DNA from 2 places in the Hymenobacter nivis genome. Region 1 is predicted to be linked to the other one. Evidence: riboswitches for the same ligand, from Rfam matches in the RefSeq annotation. Region 1 holds a riboswitch; the other holds the start of a gene.
What was found. Region 1 has a riboswitch for thiamine pyrophosphate ahead of thiS (sulfur carrier protein ThiS). Riboswitches for the same ligand answer to the same signal wherever they lie in the genome.

Region 1 (8,761 bases):
GCCGTGGTGGCTTTCAACGAAAAAGTGCGACGCGTGGCCCCGTACCGCATGGGAATTGACAGGCAGGGCGATGCCACCCTAACGCGCGAGAGGCCCTCCAAAGCAGGCGCGACAGCTGCGCCGCAGGGAGGGCCAAAGCCCGGGCTCAAGCCGTTCAGCGGGGCGGCGCGCAGCTACTACGTGGACGGCAAGCATGTTGACGAAATGACGGCTACGGCTGTAAAGGATATCGTTAGTATGCAAATCTTGAAGGGGGAAATGGCAAAGCAGTTTTTGGGGTACGATGGCGATTCGCACCTCGTCATGGTTATCACGACCAAAGCCAAAATAGCTGCGCCCGAAGTGGTTGAGTTTAATAACAAAATCCAGCAAATAGCGCCGCTAAAGGGCCTGATTGCCGACCTTGCCAGCGGCGTGCCCCAGCTAAGTTCTCCCGCCCAAGCCGCCCCGCCCGCCGGCCGCGAAGTGCCCATCAGCTACGTGGCAGCCCCGGCGCTGGCTTACATCACCCAGAATTACCCCGACAGCCGCATTACGGGCGTGGCGGAGGTGAAAAACGCCAAAACGGGGCAGCTGAACTACCGGGTGGAAGTCACCAAAGGCCGCCGGCCGCAGTATGCCGTGTTTGACGCCCAAGGCCAGCCCGTAGCCGAATAATTTGTAGTTTCCCCTTCCCATCTTCATTCACACAACTACTTCATTACCATGCGAAAACAACGATTTTCCGCCCGTTTGTCGAGCTTGCGCCGGGCCTTGGTGGGGCCCCTGGCCGTGGTGCTGGCCCTGGGCGCCACCGGGGCCCAGGGCCAAACCGTGACGCCCACGGTGGTGGCCGCCAGAGCCCCAAAGCCGCTGCCCACGGACGTGGTGTACTACGTGGACGGTAAGCTGTTGGCCCCCGACGCTCTCAGCGCCATAAGCCCCGGCGATATTGGTTATATCAACGTGCTAAATGGCAAGGAAGCACAGGCACTGACTGGCAATACTTTGGCTAATAAAGTTGTCATTATTACCACTAAAGCCAACGAAAGGTCATTAGAGGTGCTGGCCTTCAGCAAGAAGCATAACATCGCGCTAATCCCGGCCTGGCCGGCCCGAACCGCTGCCGAAGCGGCCGTTCGGGACTATATCAAGCAAACCTACCCCACCGCCAAGCTGCATTCCATCTACGAAGATAAAAAGCAGGCGGGCCATTATGTGACGGAATTTGAAAACGGCGGTCAAACCTACAAGCTACGCTTCGACGGCCAGGGCCACCCAGTGGCCGAGTAGGGCCCCTACAGCACTGGGTGTTCCGACTCGAAAACTGCTTTAGCCGGCCAAAATGCGGGCCGTGACGAGCAACTGGCTCACGTGGCGCTGGGTGTGCTCGGCGGCGTGCACCAGCAGGCCGATGACGGTGGACGGCAGGGCGGCGCGGCCCACCGGCCGGGGCGTGGCCCAGCAGGCCCAAATCCTGCCGCAGCACACTGCCTACCGGCAAGTGCAAGGGGTGCTCGGCGGCTATTTTTTGTTGTGCGTCCGCCCGGATTCGGTGGGCGAGAGGTAGTGCAGGTACTGCGTGTCGTCGCACAAGGTGTTGTTCAGGGCATGGGCTTTTTTTGGTACTGTATCCCGCTTCCTAGCCGGCCCGATCCGCGTTGCGGGGAATACCGCGCGCCACCCCGTCGCAGGTGAAAACCTGGTCGGGGTACGCGGCCAGGCGCTGGGCCAGCGGGGCCCCGTCGCGCACAGGCAACAGGTGCCGGGCGGCCAGTGCCTGGTTGAGTACGCCGAGCAACGGACCCGCCAGGCGGCTGACGCGGGTCGGCGAGAGGCCGAAGCTGGCGGCCTGGGGCTGCTGCAAGGAATTGGTTTTGGGGTAGGTGAGCAAAAAGAAAAGCTTCGTGTCGGTGCCGGGCAAGGTGGCGTTGGCACGCTCCCCGTGCGCCGGGATGCGCCGCCGTTCGCCATCGAGGGTGTGGTAGCGGTGGTAGCGTTCCCAGCGGGGCGCAAAATCGGTGCGCAACGCGTCAAATTCGGTGGGCAGCAGACTGGTCAAGGCCAAAAACTGCGTCGGCCGCTCGCGCAGAGCTAAGTAATCCGTGCCGCAAAATATGACCTCGCCGCACGCATTAGTGTAGCTAAATTTGCCGCATCAACACTAGTATGTAACGCACCAAAGTATGTAAAGCACCAAAGGTAATGCCGCTGCAAAACACCGCTGAATAGCACCCCAACCAAGCGCACAGCCTAGCGGAACGCCGCCGTCGCGTACTTTTCAGGCATGAAAACATTTTCCCTCGGATTATTGCTGACCGCCGGCTTGCTGGGGCCCCCAGCGGCGCAGGCCCAGCGCCAGCCGCAGCACGAGCTGCAAATCACGCCGGCCACCGCTGCCTGGGGCTACTACGACGCCGCCGCGCCGCCAGTGCTGCGCATCAAGTCGGGCGAGAGCGTGCGGGTACACACGCTCATTACCTCCACCCCGGCGCGGCTGGAAGGGGCGGGCGTGCCCCCGGCGCAGGTCGAGCAGTCGCTGCGCGACATCACCACGCAGGTGACTAACAAAGGGCCCGGGGGGCACATTCTCACGGGCCCCATTTTTGTGGAAGGGGCCGAGCCGGGCGACGTGCTGGAGGTGCGCATCCAGCGCATCAAGCTGGCCATTCCGTACGCCTACAACGCGTTCGGGGCCAAGAGCGGCTTCATCCCGGAGGATTTCCCGTACGCGAAGATGAAGATTATCCCGCTCGACGAAAAGCAGGGTGTGGCGCACTTTGCACCCGGTATTGACGTGCCGCTGCGGCCGTTTTTCGGGAGCATGGGGGTGGCCCCGCCGGTGGCCGCCGGCCGCATCAACAGCGCACCGCCCGGCATCCACGGCGGTAACCTCGACAACAAGGAGCTGGTAGCGGGCACCACGCTGTACCTGCCAGTGCACGTGCCCGGGGCCCTGTTTTTTGTGGGCGACGGCCACGCCGGGCAGGGCAACGGTGAGGTGGACATCACAGCCCTGGAAACGTCGCTCGTCGGCGACCTCCAGTTCATCGTGCGCAAAGACCTGCACCTCAAGCTGCCCCGCGCCGAAACGCCCACCGCCTACATCAGCATGGGCCTGAACGAAGACCTGACCCTGGCCGCCAAAGACGCGGTGCGCGAGATGATTGATTTCCTGGTGGCTACCCGCGGCCTGAGCCGCGACGACGCCTACATGCTGGTGAGCGTGGCCGGCGACCTTGACGTGACGCAGGTGGTGGACGGCACCCGCGGGGCCCACATCATCCTTCCCAAAAGCATTTTTGGGAAGAAATAGGGGCCCCGGGCCCGGCGCTTCGGTGGCTATTTGCCGCCGGGGGCGTATGTTTGAGGCGTAAACTTTAGGGGTGCCCCGCCATGCGGGGCTGAGACAATACCCTTGGAACCTGATGCGGATAATGCCGCCGAAGGGAAAAGTACTGGTCCGCACGCGGCCGCCCGACGGGCGTGCCGTGGCCGGCGCCCACTATTGTTTACGGTTCGTATTATCCCAACTAATCAACTAGTTGCATGGTTTGCTACGTAAATAATTTACCCCACGAAGCCGCTGAGCAGCAGCTGCTCCAGGAGCTGCTTGCCGGGCTGGGGCTGGCCCAGCCGCACGGCCTCGCCGTGGCCCTGAACGACGCCGTGGTGCCCCGCGCCGAGTGGGCCACCTGCGCCGTGCAGCCCCACGACCGCCTCACTATTATCCGCGCTACCCAAGGGGGCTAGGCGGATGCCGGCTCCTTCTCTCCCCATTTTCCGATGAAGAAAAAAGACCAAGCTCCCCAGCACATGCTGGTGGCGCGCCAGCCCCTCACCGGCTCGCGCAAAGTGTACGTGCCCGGCACGCTGCACCCGCAAATGCGCGTGGCGATGCGCGAAATTGCGCTGGCCGATACCGAGCGCAAGTTCGATTTTGGCTTCCCGTCGGAGTCGAACCCGCCCGTGACGGTGTACGACACCAGCGGACCCTACACGGACCCGGATATTGAAATTGACCTGAAAAAAGGCCTGCCCCGCCTGCGCGAGGAATGGATCCGGGAGCGCGGCGATGTGGAGCAGCTGCCCGGCACCACCTCCGATTACGGCCAGCAGCGCGCCGCCGATAATGGCCTGGACCACTTGCGCTTCGAGCACATTGCGGCCCCGCTGCGCGCCAAAGCGGGGGCCAATGTGAGCCAAATGCACTACGCCAAGCAGGGCCTCATCACGCCCGAGATGGAGTACATCGCCATTCGCGAAAACCAGCGCTTCGACGAGCTGCCGGCCGACGACCCGCTGCGCGCCCAGCACCGTGGCCACAGCTTCGGGGCGCGTACGCCGCAGGGCCCCATCACGCCCGAGTTTGTGCGCCAGGAGGTGGCCGCCGGGCGGGCCGTTATTCCCGCCAACATCAACCACCCGGAGAGCGAGCCGATGATTATCGGGCGCAATTTCCTGGTGAAAATTAACACCAATATTGGTAACTCAGCTATCACGTCATCCATTGAGGAAGAGGTAGATAAGGCCGTGTGGAGCTGCCGTTGGGGCGGCGATACGCTGATGGACCTGAGCACGGGTAAGAACATCCACGAAACCCGCGAGTGGATTATCCGCAACTGCCCGGTGCCGGTGGGCACGGTGCCCCTCTACCAAGCCCTGGAAAAGGTGAACGGCAAGGCCGAAGACCTCACTTGGGAGCTGTTCCGCGACACGCTTATCGAGCAGGCCGAGCAGGGCGTGGACTACTTCACCATCCACGCCGGTGTGCTGCTGCGCTACGTGCCGATGACCGCCAAGCGCGTGACCGGCATCGTGTCGCGCGGTGGCGCCATTATGGCCAAATGGTGCCTGGCGCACCACCAGGAGAGCTTCCTCTACACGCACTTCGAAGAAATTTGCGAGATTATGAAGGCCTACGACGTGGCCTTTTCGCTGGGCGACGGCCTGCGCCCCGGCTCCATCGCCGATGCCAACGACGAGGCTCAGTTCGCCGAGCTGGAAACGCTGGGCGAACTCACCAAAATTGCCTGGGCGCACGACGTGCAGGTGATGATTGAGGGCCCCGGCCACGTGCCCATGCACCTCATCAAGGAGAACATGGACAAGCAGTTGAAGGAATGCCACGAGGCGCCCTTCTACACGCTGGGGCCCCTAACGACGGATATTGCCCCGGGCTACGACCACATCACGTCGGCCATCGGCGCGGCCATGATTGGGTGGTTTGGCACGGCCATGCTCTGCTACGTGACGCCCAAGGAGCACCTCGGCCTGCCCAACAAGCAGGACGTGAAGGACGGCGTAATCGCCTATAAGATAGCCGCCCACGCCGCCGACCTCGCCAAGGGCCACCCGGGGGCCCAGTACCGCGACAACGCCCTGAGCAAGGCCCGCTTCGAGTTTCGGTGGGAAGACCAGTTCAACCTCTCGCTCGACCCCGATACCGCCCGCGACTACCACGACGAAACCCTGCCCGCCGAAGGGGCCAAAGTCGCGCATTTCTGCTCGATGTGCGGCCCCCACTTCTGCTCCATGAAAATAACGCAGGAGGTGCGCGACTACGCCGCAAAGCAGGACCTCACGGCCAACGAGGTGCTGGCTCGGGGCATGGTAGAAAAGTCGCGGGAATTCGTGGCGAAGGGCAGCGAGCTTTATCTGTAAAACCCTAACGCCGAACCCCACCCCCGGCCCTTCCCCGATGGGGAGAGGGAGGCCTGACGACCACTTGCCCTCGGCTCTCCTCCCCATCGGGGAAGGGCCGGGGGTGGGGTGAATAGCAGAACGACCACAAAATCCCATGCCTACTCCCCGTCCCTACGCCCTCACCATTGCCGGCTTCGACCCTAGCGCCGGGGCCGGCGCGTTGGCCGACGTGAAAACGCTGGAAGCCAGCGGGGTGTACGGGCTGGCCGCTTGCACCGCCCTCACGGTGCAAACCGACGTGGCGTTTGAGCGGGTGAGCTGGGTGCCGCTGGCTGATATCCAGGACCAGATCCGGCCGCTGCTGGGGCGGTTCGAGGTCGGCTTCGTAAAGGTTGGCCTCGTTGAAAGCCTGCCGCTACTGTTGGAATTGTTGCAGTGGCTAAAGGCGCAAAACCCACAAATCCAGGTCGTTTGGGACCCAGTGCTGAAAGCCACGGCGGGCTATGAGTTTCATAATCAACCCGATCCGCAGCTGCTGCAAGCCATCTGCCAGGAGCTTGCCCTCATTACGCCCAACCAGCCCGAAGCCCTGCGCCTCTGCCCCGCAGCCACGGCCGAAGCGGCCGCCGAAACGCTGGCCGCCTGGTGCCCGGTGCTGCTGAAGGGCGGGCACGCCGCCGGGGCCCTGGCCACCGATGTGCTGCTGGCCGCTGGCCAACGGCACGCGTTTGGGGCCCCGCGCCTGCCGCACGGGGCCAAGCACGGCAGCGGCTGTGTGCTGTCGGCGGCCGTGCTGGCCCGGCTGGCCCAGGGGCAGAGCCTGGTAGAAGCGTGCCGGGCGGGCAAGGCCTACACGACCGCCTTTTTGGCTAGTAACGACACGCTGCTGGGGTATCATTATAGAATTTAAAATAATGCAAATTAGTAAGTTGCACTACTTGGTCACCCACGCGGAAGCCGCTGAGCTGGCTTGCCAGGGCGGGGTGCGCTGGGTGCAGTTCCGGGCGAAAAACCTGCCTTATTTCGAGTGGCAACAGCGCGCCCTGGAAACCCAGGTCGTGTGCCGCCGCCACGGGGCTACGCTCATCGTCAACGACAACCCGGCGCTGGCGCTGGAAATCGGAGCCGACGGCGTGCACCTGGGCCGGCAGGACATGAGCCCGGGGGAGGCCCGCGCCCTGCTGGGGCCCCGCTTCCTCATCGGCGGCACGGCCAACACCTTTGCCGACGTCGAGCGGCTGGCCGCGGCGGGCGTGGACTACGTGGGGCTGGGGCCGTTCCGCTTCACCGCCACCAAGGAAAAGCTGAGCCCGCTGCTGGGCTTAGCGGGCTACGCCGAGATTTTGGCCCAGTGCCGGGCGGCGGGGCTGGCGCTGCCCATCGTGGGCATTGGGGGCGTGGTGCTGGCCGACGTGCCCGCGCTGCGAGCCGCCGGGCTGCACGGCGTGGCCGTGGCAGGGGCCATCGGTGGGGCCCCCAGCCCAATGGCGGCGGCGGCCCAGTTTCTGGAAGTTTTGGATAAACCATTGAAAGCATTTGCGTTATGAAAACCCAACCCCTGGTAATTGCCGGGCGCACGTTCACGTCGCGGCTGCTTACGGGCACCGGCAAGTTTAGCTCGTCGGCGCTGATGGCAGAAGCCTTGCTGGCCTCCGGATCGGAGCTGGTGACGGTGGCCCTGAAGCGCGTGAACGTGGCCGACGCCGATGATGACATCCTGCGCCACCTGGGCCACTCGCAGTTCAGTTTGCTACCCAACACCTCGGGCGTGCGCACGGCCAGGGAAGCCGTTTTTGCTGCCCAGCTGGCCCGCGAGGCCCTGGAAACCAACTGGCTGAAGCTCGAAATTCACCCCGACCCCAAGTACCTGCTGCCCGACCCCATTGAAACCCTGCGCGCCGCCGAGGAACTGGTGAAGCTGGGCTTTGTGGTGCTGCCCTACATCCACGCCGACCCGGTGCTGTGCAAGCGCCTGGAGGAAGTGGGCGTAGCCGCCGTGATGCCGCTCGGGGCCCCCATCGGCTCCAACAAAGGCTTGCTGACCAAGGAGTTTCTGGAAATCATCATCGGCCAGAGCCGGGTGCCGGTGGTGATTGACGCCGGCCTCGGGGCCCCCTCGCACGCCGCCGCCGCCCTGGAAATGGGCGCCGCCGCGGTACTCGTGAACACCGCCATTGCCGTGGCTGGCCAGCCCGTAGCCATGGCCGTTGCCTTCAGGCTGGCGGTAGAGGCTGGGCGCTTGGCCTACGAGGCCCGGCTGGCCGCACCGGCGGCGGCGGCCGTGGCCAGCTCGCCGCTCACAGCATTTCTGGATTAAATCCCCCGTAATTATGAGCTTCCGCCCCGTTTTTGAGGCCCACGCATGGGATGACGTTAAGGCTAGCATTTACGCCAAAACGGCGGCCGATGTAGAACGGGCCCTGGCCGCGCCGCGCCGCACGCTGGACGATTTCAAGGCCCTGATTTCGCCCGCGGCGGCGCCTTATCTGGAGCAGATGGCGCAGCTCAGCCAGGGGCGCACGCGCCAGCGGTTCGGCTACACCATGCAGATGTACGTGCCGCTGTATCTGAGCAACGAATGTCAGAACATCTGCACGTACTGCGGTTTTAGCCTGGACAATAAAATAGCCCGGCGCACCCTCAGTAGCGTGGAAATGCTGGCCGAGGCCGCCGTATTGAAGGGCTGGGGCTACGAGCACGTACTGCTGGTGACCGGCGAGGCTAACCAAACCGTGGGCGTCGAGTACCTCGAAAAGGCCCTGCGCACGCTGCGCCCGCACTTCGCCCATTTGTCGATGGAAGTGCAGCCGCTGGACCAGGAAGACTACGAACGCCTCATTCCCGAGGGGCTGAATACGGTGCTGGTATACCAAGAGACTTACCACCAGGAGGACTACAAAAAACACCACCTGAAGGGCAAAAAGTCTAATTTCTACTACCGCCTCGATACGCCCGACCGGCTGGGGCGGGCCGGCATTCATAAGATGGGCTTGGGCGTATTGATTGGGCTGGAAGACTGGCGCACCGACTGCTTCTACACCGCGCTGCACCTTGATTACCTGGAGCGTACGTACTGGCAGACTAAGTACAGCCTGTCGTTTCCGCGGCTGCGGCCGGCCGTAGGAACCCTGCCGCC
Region 2 (8,761 bases), 930 kb from region 1:
GGCCGGCGTAGCGGGCCAGCGTGGCCAGGCGCAGGCCGGGCAGCGCCTCGTACTCCAGGGTGTAGGCGAAGGTGACGCTGGGCGAGAACGAGATGTTGGTCTGCCGGAAAGCCGTGCCCCGCTCGCCACCGTTGTCATAGTCGGCCAGGTAGTCGGTGTAGTTGTTGATTTTGTTGCGGCTGAACGTGGCCGTGGGGCTGAAGGTGAGGCCCCGGGCCAGCACCGCGGCGGCTTGCAGCTCCAGGCCGGTGCGGTACGAGTCGCGCACGTTGGCGTGAATAGGGTTGCCCACGTCGTCGAGGTGGCCGCTGAGCACCAGCTGGTTGCGGTACAGCATCAGGTAGTAGTTGGCCGACCATTGGATGGGGCCCGTGGTGCGGCGCAGGCCCAGCTCGAAGTTGTTGAGCATTTCGGAGGTGGGGCGGCGGTCGGCGGGCGTGTCGGTGTAGTCGGTGCGGGTGGGTTCGCGCTGGGCCAGGGCGTAGGAGGCGTAGGCCGCCAGCCCGTCCTTCACCTGGAAGGTGAGGCCGGCCTTGGGGTTCAGGAAATTGAACTTGATGGTTTGCTGGCTCTTGCCGCCGTTGGGGCTGCCGTCGGGCGCAAACAGCTCGTAGTTCACGTACCGAAATTGCAGGTCGCCGAAGGCTGAAAGCCGCTCGCCCAGCGCCACCGTGGCGCGGGCGTAGCTGTTCACGTCAAGCTTGTGGGCGTTGGGCTCCTCGGCGTAGCGGTAGCCAGTTTCGGGAATGTTATTACCCCGCTGGGCCCAAGTCAGCTCGTCGAAATGCTGGCCGCGGTAGTTCACCAGGGCCCCGCCCAGGGTGAAGGATTGCAGGCGCGAATCAGTGCCCTTGGGCTGCAGCTGCAAGGCGTAGGTGGCGCCGTAAAGGTCGGTTTTCAGCCAGCGCCGGCGGATGACGTCGGTGGTCGTCAGCGTGTCGAGGCCGCCACCGGTGCGCGGCTGGTACACGGGGCCCCCAATGCCGTACTTGGCAAAGCTCTGGTTGGCCTTATACTCCTCGTAATAGCCGCCGCCCCGCGTCCAGAAGGGCGTCACGCTCAGGTTGAGATTAGGGGTTAATTGCCTTGAAATCAGAAATTGGTAGTAGTCCTGCTGGTAGTTGTCGGTTTGGTTTTTGTAGGCCGGCAGGTGCTGGCCGGCGTCGGTACCGGCCTCGTTGTAGCGGCGGTTTTTGGTGAGCAGCGAGTCGGCCAGGCCGTACCAGCTTTGGTAGGTGGTTTCGTAACCGGTGATGATGAGGGCCCGGAGCAGGGTTTTCTCGTCGGAATAAGTGCCGGCCAGGTACAGCGACTTCAGCCGCGACGCGCCCCGGTCGATGTAGCCCTCGCTCTGCACCCGCGAGGCGCGGGCGTCCACCGTGAAGTGGTTGTTGATGAGGCCCGTGCCGGCGGCCACGGTGCTTTTCCAGGTGCCAAACGAGCCGGCCGAGTTGTTGATTTCGGCGTAGGCTTTCGGCCGCAGGCCCAGGGTTTCCACGTTCAGGCTGGCCCCGAAAGCCCCCGCGCCGTTGGTGCTGGGCCCCGCCCCGCGCTGCACCTGGATGCTCTGCACGGACGACGCCAGATCGGGCAAATCGACGAAAAACACGCCGTGGCTTTCAGCTTCGTTCACCGGCACCCCGTTGAGGGTCACGTTGATGCGCGTACCGTCCGTGCCGCGGATGCGGATGCCGGTATAGCCCACGCCGGTGCCTGCGTCCGAGGTAGTGACGACGCTCGGCGTCTGATCGAGCAGGTAGGGCAGGTCCTGGCCGAAATTGCGGGCCTGGAGCTGCTCGCGGCTCACGTTTTGGTAGGCGGTGCCGGTGCGCTCGTTGGCGCGGGTAGCCGTGACGACGGCCTCGGGCGTGAGGTTGCGGGCCGTTTGCAGAGCCAGCGCGGGCAGCTGCTGGGGGCCCGGCTGGCCTTGCAGCGGCAGGGCCACGGCCTCGAAGCCCACGTAACTGGCCCGCAGCGTGTGGGGCCCCGCGGGCACGGCCGGCAGCACGAAGCGGCCGGCGGCATCGGTGGTGGCGCCCAGGCCGGGCACATCGGGCAGGGTAATGGTGGCGCCGGGTAGGGCCGCGCCCCGGCCGTCGGTGAGGGTGCCGGACACGGGGCCCTGCGCCCACGCTGGCGCGGCGGCCAGCGCCAGCAGCACGGCTCCCGCAAAGGGTTGAATTTTCAAAAAAGAAGTAAAAAAAGTAGAACGCGCCCGGGCCCCAGGGGTCGGAGCCGAAGCGGAAACGTCCGCGGATTGTTTATTTCCCTTCGCCGGCATTACCCGGTTCAGGTTCGATGGGTATCATCTCAGCCAGCGTCGTGCACAACGCCAGCACCCCTAAACAGGCCACAAAGGTAGGGCAGGCCGGAACCATTCGGGGGGCCCGCGGCTTTTTTCTACCGCGGCGGCTAGCTTTCCGGTGGAAATCAATTAATTTAGAGCGGCGGTCCGCTGAAACACCGGGGCGGTTTTAGCCGTTGTTAGTCCGGCCGTACCTTCTCTGCTTGCCTACTATGTACCAGCTTCTCTACGCCGTTGTGCTTTGTGCCGTGCTGCTGTTCGTACTCGTGGTACCGCGCCGCCGCGTGGGCCCTCCACCGCCGCCGCCCGATGGCGACGACGACGGCGGCGAGCCGCGCGACCCCGGCCTGCCCGATCTCGACCTGCCCCCCGGCATTTCGCGCCCCATCAACGACTGGGAGCCCGACTACAACCGCCCGCGCGTAGGCGCCTAATTTTTTTAAGAGTCAGACTTGTGCCTGAGTTTGAGTTAAAAATAGGAATATCACGCAGTTTTTTATTCGGCAGCCAATCTAATGTGAGGAGATGTGTAAAATGGGCAGTCCATCCCCCCACATTTTCACATCTCCCCGCATTTAAAAATCAAAACACCTCGCCCACGTTGAACGAGAGGCTGCTGGAGCCCTGGATACCGCGGGCGTAGTCGATGGCTAAGTTGGTGTGTGACACCTTGTTGAGATTGAGGCGCAGGCCAACGCCCACGGCCGGGGCCACCTTATCATAGCGCTTGGAAATGGGCTCGTCGGGCCGCTGCGCGTCTTCCGACACGGCTTGAGCGTTGGCGAATACCACGCCGCCCAGCAGGTGGTTGCGGGTGAGGCCGAAGCGGTACTCGCTTTCGAAGTAGAGCAGATTTTTGCCCCGAAACCGTCCCTGGATGTAGCCCCGGCCGAGGTTGCTCGACATGTCCCAGCCGGTGCTGGGCAGGTCCAGAAACGGAGGATTACCCCTCAGGGTCAGGGCGTTGTACGACCAGAAGGCCAGTACGTTGGCCGAGCGGCGGCTGGGGTGCAGGTAGGCGCGGCCTTCGAGCAGTAGGGTTTCGTAGTTAGTGGTACTGCCCAGGGCCTGCCGGTTGGGCCGGAACACGGCGCTGAGGTAAGCCCCGCCGGCCGGATTGATGGCGTTGGCGCGGCTGTCATAGAGGAAGTTGAGCGTGGGGCCCACCGAGAGGGAACGGCCGCGCACGCCGTCGCGGTAGTGCGAGATGGTGCTAACCTGGCGGGCGCCGTTGCGGCTCACAATATTCCAGTGGTCGTCGAGCTGCACTCCCAACCCGGCGTAGAAGCTGGGGCCCAGGCGGCGCAGCGCGCTCTGGTAGGCGCGCAGGTAGTTATAGTCCATCGTTGTCACCTGCTCGGTGGTGCTGGTGTGCATGCCCAGGCCGTAGGTGCTTTGTGGGTAGCGCATGACGCGGTAGTCACTGACAAAATTCCAACGGTTGTCGGCCACCCACACCGATGCCGCAACCGTGGCAATGGCCTGCGCCCGCGCCGTGTAGATAAGGGCCCCCAGCACCGTCGACATGTTGGCCCCCGGCCGGCGAAACGCCACGCTGGCCGCCACTTCGGCCAGCGCGCCGGTTTGCTGCGAGTAGCCCACGGCCGGCAGCAGCGCCAAAAACTTGTGGCCCCGCACCAGGGCCAGCGAGTCGTGCGGGGCCAGCCGCAGCCGGGGCGCCGCTACATTCAGGGCATCCACTACATCGGCCGCCAGGAGCGCGGCGCGGCGCGGGGGCCCGGGGCGCAGGCTATCGGCCGGCACTTGATGCGGCGCCTGGGCCGGGGCCCCGGCCGCACGCAGCGCCCCGGCCAGCAACAAGCAAAACCACGCACGGAACGGCATTGGGGAAGTAAAAAGGGGGCGAATAGTAGTTTCTCCTCAGACCGTAGCGGGAGCCCCGGGCTTAACGCCGATCCCCACACAATTCCGGCGGCTCAGCCAATTTCTATTTCGTAGGTGGCCGCAAACGCCTGGCCGGGGCCCAGCGTGAGGATGCCTTCCTTATCGCGCAGCTCCTGCGGGGGCCCCGTGGGGCTGGCCACGCCGTGCCAGGGCTCGATGCACACGAACGCCGCCCCGGGGCCCTTGGTCCACAGGCCGAGGTAGGGGAAGCCGTCGAAGCGCAGGCGTACGAAGTGCGGCGAGCCGTGGGCCCGCAGCGCCACGCGCGTGAAATCGTAGTGGGCAAATACCAGCGCGTCGTCGGCAAATAGCTCGTAGGTGAGCGGCAGGATGGCTTGCTGGTGCAGCACAGGGGCAGTTTCGCCGCTGCGCAGGCCGCCGCGCAGCAGCTGCGTGCTGAGCGTTACGGGGTGGTCAAACTCAAAATAATAATCCTCGAACCGCTCGCCCGGCAGCAGCGGGCAGCCAAACGCCGGGTGGGCCCCGATGCTGAACAACAGGTCGTCGGCGGGGGTCCCGGCGGGGTTGCGCACGTCCCAGCGCACGGCCAGAGCGGTGCCGCGCAGGGCATAAGTAATGGTCAGCTCGAAGACAAACGGGTAGTTGGCACGGGTTTCAGCCGAGTCCGTGAGGCGGAAGGCTAGCTCGTCGGCGGTGTGGCGCAGCACGGCAAATTCCTGGTCGCGGGCGAAGCCGTGCTGGCCCAGGCGGTAGGCCTGGCCCTGATGCAGGTAGGTATCGTCGGGCAGGCGCCCCACGATGGGGAACAGTACCGGCGCGTGGCGGCCCCACACGGCGGGGTCGGCGGGCCACACATATTCCAGGCCGGTGGCGGCGGCAACGAAGCCGGTCAGCTCGGCCCCGTGGGCGGCGAAGGTGGCCCGGCACTGGGCATTGTCAAGAACAAGGGCGGGCATGGCGCGGGCAGTAGCGGAGGCACAGGGTTATACAGGCCCCTAAGCTACGGCTGGGCGCGCAGCAGCCCATCTACCAGCTGCTGGGCCGCGGCCAGGCGCTGCGCCGGGGGCCCCCAGATTTCGGCAAACGGGTCGGGGCCCGCGCGCAGCGCAGCGCGGTAGCGGTCGTAAAAGTGCTGGCGCAACTGCGGGTGTTCGCGCAGCGGATCGGGCTCCCAGGGCACGTCCACGCCCAGCAGCAGCACCAGGTCGTAGCGCGGCTGGGCCACAGCCGCGGCAATCCAGGCGGGACATTGGCCGAAGGCGTGCTCCGCCCAAATCTTGATTACCAGCAAGTTGGTGTCGGCCACCAGCAGGGCCCCACCAGCGGCTTCGGCCGCGGCTTCGGCGGCCAGCTGGCCATGGGCAATGGCTTCGAGGTCGGCCAGGGCGTAGGGCAGCTGGCGGCCGGCGAGGTAGGCGCGGGCGTATTCGGGCACCCAGCGGGCGCCGTAGTGGGCGGCTAGCTGCTGGCTCAGCGTCGATTTTCCCGTCGATTCCGGGCCGGTCAGCGCGAGTCGGAGCATGGCAAAGGGTAGGTTTCTGGAAAGAGTTGATAAGAACGGCTTTATGCCCGGGCAAAGGTGCTGACCATCGGGCCGATTGCTACCGCGCCGCGCCGGCAACTGCATCCATTTATTACTGATTAAAATCACTTTTGTTCCAAATTGAAATTCTCACCGGAGCCGGCTTTCGCGGTGGGGCTACCTTTGCTTTCTATTCGCCTGTTTGTTTTTATGAATATCGCCGCTATCAGCCCAGTTCAACTTGCCAGCCGCCTCGCCGCCGGTGATTCGCTCTATTTGTTTGACGTGCGCGACCCCATCGAGTTTGATTATTGCCACCTGCCCGGCAGCGTGCTGCTACCCCTCGACGAGCTGCCCCAGCGCACCGACGAGGTGCCCGATGTGGGCGAAGTAGTGCTTATTTGCCACCACGGCGTGCGCTCGGCCCAGGCCCTCAACTATTTGCAGGCCCGCCACGGCCGCACCAACCTGCTGAACCTGCGCGGCGGCATCGACGCTTGGAGCTGCGAAGTAGACCCCTCCGTACCCCGGTATTAGGGCCCCACCCAGCACAATTAGGGCCCGGCGGTGGTTATAAGGGCCCATGCCCTCTTCGCCCATTATTGCCCCCACCCTGGCCGGCCGCCTGGCCCTGCGCCAGCCCCCCGCCGGCCCCCCACTAATGCGCCAGCGCTGGGGCGACCTGCTCTTCATGCACTGGCCGGTACCGCCGGCGCTGCTGGCCCCCTTCCTGCCCCCGCGCCTGGCCCTCGACCTGCACGACGGCCATGCCTGGCTGGCCATCGTGCCGTTTCGGATGTGGGACGTGCGCACCCGCTTCACGCCGCCCATCCCCGGGGCCAACCAGTTCCTGGAGTTGAACGTGCGCACCTACGTGCACCTCGACGGCGTGCCCGGCGTGTGGTTTTTATCGCTCGACGCTACTAATGCCCTGGCCGTGTGGGCGGCGCGTACCATTTTCCACCTGCCCTACCTGCGCGCCCGCATGGCGCTGGCCCGCCCCGCCCCCGACCAAGTGCGCTACACCGCCCGCCGCACCCACGGCGGGGCCCCGGCCGCGCACTTCGCCACTACCTGGCGCGTGGGCGAGCTGCTGCCACCCGAAGCTACCGCGCCCGGCTCGCTGGCCTTTTTCCTCACCGAGCGCTACTGCCTGTACGCGGCCTGGGGCCCCCGGCTCTACCGCGGCCGCATCCACCACGAAGCTTGGCCGTTGCGCGCGGCCGAGCTGCTGGAATTCGATTCGAACCTGATTGAGGCGCACGGGCTGCCCACGCCCGCCGGGGCCCCGGTGCTATACGCCGGGGGCCCCCTGGCCGTGGAGCTGTGGTGGCTGCAACGGGTGTAGCGCGGCCAATTCCGTTTCCTTTGCGGTTTGCTTGCCCCAACTTTCGCGCTCCGCTATGATTCTCGTCGTGCTGGTCAACTACAACTCCACAGGCCACACGCTTGCCTGCGTAGAATCGTTGCGCATCCACACCCAGCCCGGCACCGCCTACCAGATAATAGTGGTTGACAACGCCTCCGCGCCCGCCGAACGCGACGCTTTGCAGGCGCTGGCCGCTTATCCCGAAGTGGAGGTGTGCTATTCGGCGGTCAATTTGGGTTTTGCCGGGGGCAACATGCTGGGGTTTCGCACCGCCACGGCCACCCGCCAGCCCACCCACGTATTTTTGCTGAACAACGACACGCTGCTGCGCACCGACTGCCTGACGGAGCTGGCTGATTTGTTGACCACACGCCCCGAAATTGGCCTGGCGGCCCCCCAAATGTTTGGGCCCGAAGGCCAGTGGCTGGAGAGCTACGGCTTCTTCCCCACGCTGGGCGACAAACTGTTGGGCCGGGCCCTGTGCCGGGCCCTGGGGCTAGGCTACCACCCGCCGCGCCCCGCCCGCGCCGCCCGCCAGCCCTACCCCGCCGACATGGTGACCGGCGCCGCCATGTTCGCTGATGCTAAGCTTTTTGCGCGCATCGGCGGGCTTGATGAGAAGTATTTTCTGTACTGTGAAGAGGAAGACCTGGCATGGCGCATGTGGCAGGCTGGACGCCAGGTGGTGGTGGCACCTACGTCGGAATTCGTGCATTTGGGTGGGCGCAGCAGCCAGCCCAGCTTCGGCCTGCTGCGCGAATTCTACATCTCGCTCGCCTACTTCTTGCGCAAAAACTTCAACCCCGTCCACGCCGAAGCCGTGCGCTGGCTGTTCGTGGTGAAGCTCGTTTTCCGGGCCCGGCGCGGCCGCCAGTACCTGCGCCTGGCCAAGTTCCTGGCCCAGGGCGCACCCATGGCGGCATCCATTCGCCCCACCGCGGCCGGCCCCAAGTAAGGGCCCCGCGGGGGCGACAAACAGTCGATTATAAGGTTTTTTCATAAAAACGTCATGCTGAGCGCAGCCGAAGCATCTCTCCCGCAGCAGTAATCACTGATTAGTTAAGCAGTAGAGCTGCTTCAGCTGCGCTCAGCATGACCGCCTCGTAATGCAAACCTGCCGTTACATAGCTGCCTAAACCCCGGCGCCGCGCCCACCGCTGAACTGCTACTTTTCCCGCTCTTTCCGCCTCGCCCTTGGCCAACGATTTCCGCCTGCCCCCGCTGCCCGATTTGCCCATCATCGCGGCACTGCCAGCCCTGCGCGACGCTCTTGCCGCCCACGCCCGCGTGGTGCTGGAGGCCCCGCCCGGCGCGGGCAAAACCACGGTGGTGCCGCTGGCGCTGCTGGCTGCCGAGTGGCGGGGCCCCCAGGATAAAATTCTGGTGTTGGAGCCGCGCCAGCTGGCCGTACGCGGGGCCGCTGCCCGCTTGGCCCAGCTGCTGGGCGAGCCCGTGGGCCGTACCATCGGCTACCGCGTGCGGCTCGACAGCAAAGTGAGTCAAGACACCCGCGTTGAGGTCATTACCGAAGGCATTCTCACCCGGATGCTGCAAGACGACCCAGCGCTGGAGGGCGTGGCCTGCGTGGTGTTCGACGAATTTCACGAGCGCAGCCTGAATGCCGATTTGGGCTTGGCCCTGGCCCTGGATGCCCAAGCCGTGCTGCGGCCCGAGCTGCGGATTCTCATCATGAGCGCCA

Region 2: another riboswitch for thiamine pyrophosphate. It lies ahead of DDQ68_RS12075 (TonB-dependent receptor); the one in region 1 lies ahead of thiS (sulfur carrier protein ThiS).

The regions. Positions count from the first base shown of each region.
Region 1 covers NZ_CP029145.1:3,660,604-3,669,364, forward strand. The annotation lists gene DDQ68_RS16215 (M56 family metallopeptidase) at 1-657, shown strand, start outside; gene DDQ68_RS16220 (hypothetical protein) at 706-1,272, shown strand; partial or broken gene DDQ68_RS16225 (DinB family protein) at 1,312-1,431, opposite strand; gene DDQ68_RS16230 (hypothetical protein) at 1,622-2,047, opposite strand; gene DDQ68_RS16235 (acetamidase/formamidase family protein) at 2,267-3,295, shown strand; TPP riboswitch at 3,352-3,448, shown strand; gene thiS (sulfur carrier protein ThiS) at 3,529-3,732, shown strand; gene thiC (phosphomethylpyrimidine synthase ThiC) at 3,766-5,643, shown strand; gene DDQ68_RS16250 (hydroxymethylpyrimidine/phosphomethylpyrimidine kinase) at 5,780-6,535, shown strand; gene DDQ68_RS16255 (thiamine phosphate synthase) at 6,540-7,172, shown strand; gene DDQ68_RS16260 (thiazole synthase) at 7,169-7,942, shown strand; gene thiH (2-iminoacetate synthase ThiH) at 7,956-8,761, shown strand, end outside.
Region 2 covers NZ_CP029145.1:2,731,646-2,740,406, forward strand. The annotation lists gene DDQ68_RS12075 (TonB-dependent receptor) at 1-2,188, opposite strand, end outside; TPP riboswitch at 2,250-2,353, opposite strand; gene DDQ68_RS12080 (hypothetical protein) at 2,518-2,739, shown strand; gene DDQ68_RS12085 (BamA/TamA family outer membrane protein) at 2,888-4,150, opposite strand; gene DDQ68_RS12090 (aldose 1-epimerase family protein) at 4,243-5,127, opposite strand; gene DDQ68_RS12095 (AAA family ATPase) at 5,172-5,693, opposite strand; gene DDQ68_RS12100 (rhodanese-like domain-containing protein) at 5,904-6,230, shown strand; gene DDQ68_RS12105 (YqjF family protein) at 6,277-7,041, shown strand; gene DDQ68_RS12110 (glycosyltransferase family 2 protein) at 7,097-8,017, shown strand; gene hrpB (ATP-dependent helicase HrpB) at 8,257-8,761, shown strand, end outside.